2 linked regions of the Bdellovibrio bacteriovorus genome follow. The protein of the gene in region 2 interacts with the protein of the main gene of each other region in a pairwise test. Links are inferred from orthologs where the notes say so. Each region holds a gene or a part of one and is shown on either strand. Other genes may lie near its edges. The genes, in order: B9G79_RS17370 and B9G79_RS09280.

Region 1 (3,300 bases), 1.7 Mb from region 2 along the record:
AATCCCTTAATCTCTCCGTTGCGACGGAGAGAACTGGCATAGCGAGGCTCCACCTCAAAGCGCCGCAGGCCCTCCGAACACAGCTCCCACAATTGATGCTTTCCCACCTGAAACCTCATGGTCCCGGGGACTTTTCCACTGAGCAGATCCAGAGCCGCAGCAAAGAGGTCGCGAGTCACCGCCTCTTCACGCCCGTAAAGTTTCCACCACTCAAGGGTATAGAGTTCTTCCAAGGTGTAGGTTGAAACCTCAAAGAAACGCAAATTGCGGAAGATCTGCAGGTTGTCGCTGGTATAGATCTCAACGATATTCGCCATTTCAAGCTTGTCGAAGAAGTCCGAAGAAGGCACAAGGCCCCAACGGCGCAGCGCCTTCCAACAAAAGCGCGGAGAGTCTTTCAGGGAGTAGCTTTCAGCCTGAACTTCCTGGCAGATCTCCACATAATCTTTTAAAGTCTGCAGAGCCAGGTCTTTTTGGTCATTGGCGAGCCGGCAGAAGTGCGGCAGAGCGGGGTCATGATAGGGTTTGACTGACAAACCCTCTTTTTCCAGAACCAGGGCGAGGCGCTCACACAACAGACGAAATCTTTCAACCCGGTCTGGAGTTTGCTTCTGAGCACCTTGCGCTGACTGCATTCATCCTCACATCGGGATAACTTCAATTGTTGGATTGAATTGATCCCGCAAAATTCCCTCGATGGCCATCAGTGTTCCTGAAGTGGCACTTGGGCAGGTTCCACAAGCTCCCTGGTAAAAGACATAAAGCTTGTTATCTTCATATTTCACCACATCCAGATCCCCGCCGTCACCTTGCAAACCGGGACGGACCGTTTGGTCCAGAATCTCTTCGATCTGCTGGACCTCAGGAGGAAGGCTGGCGCGGCGAAGCTTCTTTTCATCCATCTGGGTCACAGCCGGATTATGCGCTGGCATACGGGTCTGAATCACCGAACAAACATTGCGCTGAATCTCTTCCGGATCCGCATCAAAATTATGAGTGATCGTGATCACGTTCTGGAAGAAGTGAACCTGACGAACGCCCTCCACCTGGAACAAGGAAGACGCCAGAATGCTCTGCTCAGCTTCCTTGGCATCCGCATAGGTCGCTTTTCCTTCATTCAAGACGGCGCGATCCAACACGAATTTCCACGCATTAGGGTTTGGAGTTGCCTGAATACGAATCAGTACATCTTGGGTGCTCATAACAACATCTCCCGGGCCTTCACCACGGCTTTAACCATAGAATCAATATCTTCACGATTATTATACACTGAAAGGGACGCTCTGACGGTGCCTGGAACTCCCAGACGCGCCATCAGGGGCTGCGTACAATGATGACCAGCTCGGACTGCCACACCTTCCTGGTCCAGAATCTGACCAATGTCAGAGTGGTGAGCCCCTTTCAGATTAAAGGACAAAATCGCCCCTTTATTCAGAGAGGTTCCATAGATTTTCAAATCCGGAATCTCCAGAAGCTTGCCCGTCGCATAGTTCAAAAGATCCATTTCATACTTATGGATTTTATCCAGACCGATCTTTTCAACAAACGTCAGCGCCGCATGCAAACCCACCGCACCTTCCACGTGCGGAGTTCCAGCCTCAAAACGAGTCGGCACATCATTGAACGTGGTTTTTTCGATCGTCACTTTGGAAATCATGCTGCCGCCCCCTTGATAAGGTGGCATCTGATCCAGAATCTCTTTTTTCCCGTACACAGCCCCAAACCCAAAAGGGCCGAAAAGCTTGTGAGCAGAAAACACAAAGAAGTCGCAATCAATCTCTGAAACATTCACCGGCAACTGAGACACGATCTGGGCCCCATCCACCAGAACCTTCGCACCGACTTCGTGAGCCAGCTTCGTCAAAAGCTTCATGTCCGTATTGGTGCCCAGAACATTCGAAGAAGCGGTGAACGCCACCATCTTCGTGCGAGAGTTCAATTTCTTTTTGAAATCTTCAAGATCCAGTTCACCGTTATCCAGAATATCCGCCGCCACAACTTTGGCGCCGACTTTTTCCGCGACCATCTGCCACGGCACGATGTTTCCGTGATGCTCCATCACGGTGATCAGGATCTCATCCCCGGCTTTCAAGTTCGAAAGACCCCAGGAATTTGCCACCAGATTCACGCCCTCGGTAGTGCCGCGAACAAAGATGATTTCCTCGGACTGACGGGCCCCCAGGAATTCGGCCACCTTCTGGCGGGCCGCTTCGAAATGCCCCGTCGCCACATCACCCAGATAGTGAGCGCCACGATGAACATTGGAAGTTTCATAAGAATAAAAATGCGCAATACGGTCGACCACCGACTGCGGCTTCAAAGTTGTCGCCCCACTGTCCAGATAAACCAGGTTCTTGCCATGAACTTTTTGAGTCAAAGCCGGGAACTGGGATCTTACAGAGGCAAATATATCGTCTAGATTGCTCATAACACTTACCGATTCAGGGCAAGGCTGCTGAACGCCTCGTCCAGATGGCGAGACAGCCATTTCTGGATGCTCTCGTCGGAAATTTTATAAATCACTTCAGAAAGGAACCCGTAGCTCAGCATCGGGATGGCTTTCTCTTTAGGGATTGCGCGGGATTGCAGATAGAACAGCTCTTCGCGGTTCAACTGACCCACTGTGGAGCCGTGCGCCGCTTTCACGTCGTCTGCATAGATCTGCAAACAAGGCTTGCTGTCGGCTTCCGCCTTGCCACTTAAAAGCAGATTATTGTTCAACTGGGCCGAGTTGGCTTTCTGCGCACCTTTTTCGATGCGAACGGTTCCGCAGAACACGGCACGGGATTCCCCGTCCAGGATGCCTTTGTAAAGCTGATTGGTATTGCACTCGCCCACTTTATGGTTGATCAAAGACGTGTTGTCCACGTGCTGGGTGCCACGAACAGCGTACACGCCCAGGATTTCTGTGTTGGAGCCAGGACCGTTCAAGATCACATCCAACGAATGGCGAGACAGACTTGCACCCGTCGCAAATGCCAGACTTTCCACGTTAGCGTCTTTTTCCACCACCATGCGGGTGCGACCGATATTCACGGCACTTTCGCTTTCGGCCTGAACACGCACGTACACAAGCTTGGCACTTTCACCAACGTGCACGTCGCTGACCGAGTTCGCAAAGTAACTGGTGCCCGTCTTGCCGTAATGGCTTTCCAGCACACGCACGGAAGAACGTGCGCCCACTTCAAGGCTGAGGCGAGGAGAAACCATCAATGACGGGCCCCCTTCCGCTGACGTGAAGAAGACGAAATTCACAGGTTTTTCCACAGACGTTTCTTTGGCAACACTCACCACGAACGG
Region 2 (3,113 bases):
AACTTTCCGACGAGCAAAGAAAAGACGTCGAAGAGTTCCTGAACTATCTTGACGATATGGATGACACTCACCGCGTTCACGCGACGATCTAAAAGTTCCAAAGGGAGGTCTCAAACCTCCCTTTTTTTTTTGCCCGACTTAAGGCGATCAAAATTCCTGTCTTTTAACAATCACAATCCTCGCAGCCCACCTCTTGCACTTGAGAAATACCAGCCTGCAAACTTGAGTTATAATGAAAGATGCAAAGGAGGTCGTTATGAAATTTGCCCTGTGGTTAACGGCTCTTCTGATGATCGTTCCTCAATTTGTCAAAGGGGCTCCTGAACGCATGACTTCTGATCAAAACGCGTCCAGCGCCACAGTGACAAATGAGGAACTGAAACGAAAACCAGCCAACACTCAGAAGGAATCCCCTCTTCTGCCCTGTGCAGGGGAAGCACATCGGGACAAACTGGGTGATATGGCCCGACTTGAAAGCACGACCCGCGACTGCCCTGCTGAAGGAGCTATTAAAGCTCAACCGATCAGACCCGCGGATCCTGCTGAACCAGGCCGTCCTCTGAGATATCAGTAGCGGCCCTGAAAAAACAAAAAACCCACAACTCGGAGGAAGCTGTGGGTTTTTCGTTGTTAAATCTTTAAAAAAAATTACTGCTTCAAGGCCTGAGAGATGAAAGAAATGTTTGTCACATCTTCACCACGGCAGCCTTCGTCCGTGCAACGATTGCTGACTGTGCACTGATTTACGCGGTCATAGGCGAAGTCCTGTGCGCCACGAACAAGGATTCCCACGATTTCATTTGTGCGGGCATTAAACACAGCAGAACCGGAGTTCCCACCATAGGTGTCCAGATTAGTGACGAAGTAGCCGTTCTTTTGAGAACGAACTTTCGCACCATCGGCAATCTTGGTTGGCAGACCGGATGGGTGACCCACCACATAGATATCATCGCCCGGCTGTACCGGAGTCGACTGGATCGTCAGAACGCGGTGACCACGAACCGGTCTGTCCAGGCGAACCAGGGCATAATCCTGAGCGGAAGTGTATTCGCGCGCCACGATCTCTTTGCAAGTGTAGACATCGTCAGCCGCGATTGTTTGCGGAGCTGTTTTCGCATCCAGCATACGGAAGCCGAAAACAAAACTGTAAGTGGCGCAGTCTTTGGTGCTGATACAGTGACCAGCAGTTGCGATCAGATCCTCACCCACCAGAGAGCCTGAACAGTTCGCGGCTGTCGGCTGATCAAAGAACGGCTCAGATTTACACAGATCCAATTCATGACCATAGGTTGTTGTGTTGATTTTGAAGTTGCCTTGAGCATCACGCACCACAGAGCGCGAAGGAATCAACGCCACGGTAGAGTCCGCGATTTCACGAATGTCAGCGCGCTGGACTTGGTACACGTCCACACGGTTGTCTTCGCCATAAATAACTTTTGGAGTGATATTAACAAAACCGACTGAGAACGTTGCTGCAACCGCGACACTGATGGACGCGACCAATGAATTCCTTTTCACTTTGTCCCCTCTGGACGCTCATCATGAACATCCACCATTACAAGTTTGTGTAATGTGACAGGGAAAGACAACTATTTTTTTGTTTTTAACAAATAATCGAAGGCCGTTGCATAAAGCTTAATTTGCTTCAGCATCGAGTGAAGACCGTTGGCGCGACTGGGAGACAAATTTCCTTCAAACCCCAAAGCTTTCAAAAATTCTGGCGGCGTCGCTAAAATCTCTGACGGAGTGGAGCCGGAGTAAACATTCAAAAGCAAACCCACCAGACCCTTCACGATCAAAGCATCACTGTCACCCTGAAGCAGAACCTGCCCCTGATCATTCAAGGACGCTGACAACCAGACCTGGGACTGGCAGCCTTTAACCACGTTCTGCTCAGTCTTCAAAGACTCGGGCATTTCCGGCAAAGCCTTCCCCATGTCGATGATCTTCTTGTAGCGGTCTTCCCATTGCGCAAGGGCTGAGAAATCCTGGATAACCTTGTTTTGTTTTTCTTGAATAGTCATATATCTAACCCTGCTTATTCACTTTTCAGTTTGGGAAGTATGGTGAATAGCTCTTCTTCCAGAGACTGTCCCTGCTCACCGATCAATTCATGGAAGGCACTTTTATCCAAATTAGCCACAATCTCAAAGCTCTTTTTATAAAAGCCCTCTTGATCATCATAATACCCGTTCCACAGCTCGCGAGAGAGCTTTTCCGGGATCACCCAGGACTTTTTTTCGGCCGCTGTGCCGTCAAATCGATTGTGATAGTCCAACAAAGTCATCACCTGGCGCGGGGAAAAATCCAGCATCGCCAGGGCCTCTTCCAACAGGGCCAGTTCCACATACCAGAGATAATTACTGAACTTTTCCCAGAATTTCAGACCCGTCTTCCCGTAAGAGCTTTTGCAGAAGAACGTCGTGCAGACAACCCCACGGTTGCGCCACACATTGCAGTTCTGGCTTTCCTTGTTGTAATACGGGCACAACCAGTCTTCCCGCTGACCGAAGTCACCTTCTTCACGGTTGTTGAACTGGACCTGGTATTTTACCGGCGCCACCAAACCAATCGGAAGTGCGTATTCACGGCGCTCAATCTTGTCGCGGAAGATGCGGTGAGCTTCGGTGGCGCTGCTGTCCAGGAAGGTCGCCCCGACCATATAGTTCGCCAAAAAAGGATGGAAGGTGCAGCACTTCAGATCCGCGCGATAATGAATCTTGGCCTTGTTCTGCGGGCGCGACATGGCGCAGGCATCACAGGTGGCCTTTTTTTCTTCCGGCGCGAAATTCAGAATCTCGCGCGGCAGTATGTTTTCATAAATGCGGGGAAGCTGGTACTTTAAAAGCATGGATCCTCTTACGGGCGAAGCTTGCAGCGGCTGACAATACGGTCTTTAACGCTTTTCACGCCATCAAAACGGGTGATCGCATCATCCCACTTCCACACCATATCACGGCAGTTCACAAAATACGGGAACGCGACTTCGCCTTCGGCGGTGTAGTTGGGCTGTTCAAGAATTTTAGGCAAAACGGCCTTGATCAGAGTCTGAACCGAGGACGCCTTCAGCACGCCGGCTTTTTCCAGATCCAGGGCCACTTCGACGGGAGTCA

What was found.
Region 1: the proteins of B9G79_RS09280 (region 2) and B9G79_RS17370 interact in binary tests that used the Escherichia coli proteins (3 or more experiments, as listed by UniProt). The link is inferred for Bdellovibrio bacteriovorus from one-to-one orthologs.

Annotation. Positions count from the first base shown.
Region 1 is NZ_CP020946.1:3,622,491-3,625,790, forward strand. Bases 314-3,295 are described here. They hold B9G79_RS17370 (aminotransferase class V-fold PLP-dependent enzyme), read right to left. Parts: upstream 2,429-3,295; coding sequence 1,199-2,428; downstream 314-1,198. Other genes in these bases: B9G79_RS17360 (hypothetical protein), read right to left, coding at 314-635; B9G79_RS17365 (NifU family protein), read right to left, coding at 642-1,202; sufD (Fe-S cluster assembly protein SufD), read right to left, coding at 2,434-3,295. In the rest of the region: more of B9G79_RS17360, read right to left, coding at 1-313; more of sufD, read right to left, coding at 3,296-3,300. UniProt on the Escherichia coli protein: Cysteine desulfurases mobilize the sulfur from L-cysteine to yield L-alanine, an essential step in sulfur metabolism for biosynthesis of a variety of sulfur-containing biomolecules.
Region 2 is NZ_CP020946.1:1,933,235-1,936,347, forward strand. The notes cover bases 308-3,102. They hold B9G79_RS09280 (SufE family protein), read right to left. Parts: upstream 2,025-3,102; coding sequence 1,590-2,024; downstream 308-1,589. Other genes in these bases: B9G79_RS09270 (hypothetical protein), read left to right, coding at 308-574; B9G79_RS09275 (trypsin-like serine peptidase), read right to left, coding at 649-1,518; B9G79_RS09285 (hypothetical protein), read right to left, coding at 2,039-2,851; B9G79_RS09290 (phosphatase domain-containing protein), read right to left, coding at 2,860-3,102. Outside these bases: B9G79_RS09265 (YebC/PmpR family DNA-binding transcriptional regulator), read left to right, coding at 1-92; more of B9G79_RS09270, read left to right, coding at 257-307; more of B9G79_RS09290, read right to left, coding at 3,103-3,113. UniProt on the Escherichia coli protein: Participates in cysteine desulfuration mediated by SufS. Cysteine desulfuration mobilizes sulfur from L-cysteine to yield L-alanine and constitutes an essential step in sulfur metabolism for biosynthesis of a variety of sulfur-containing biomolecules.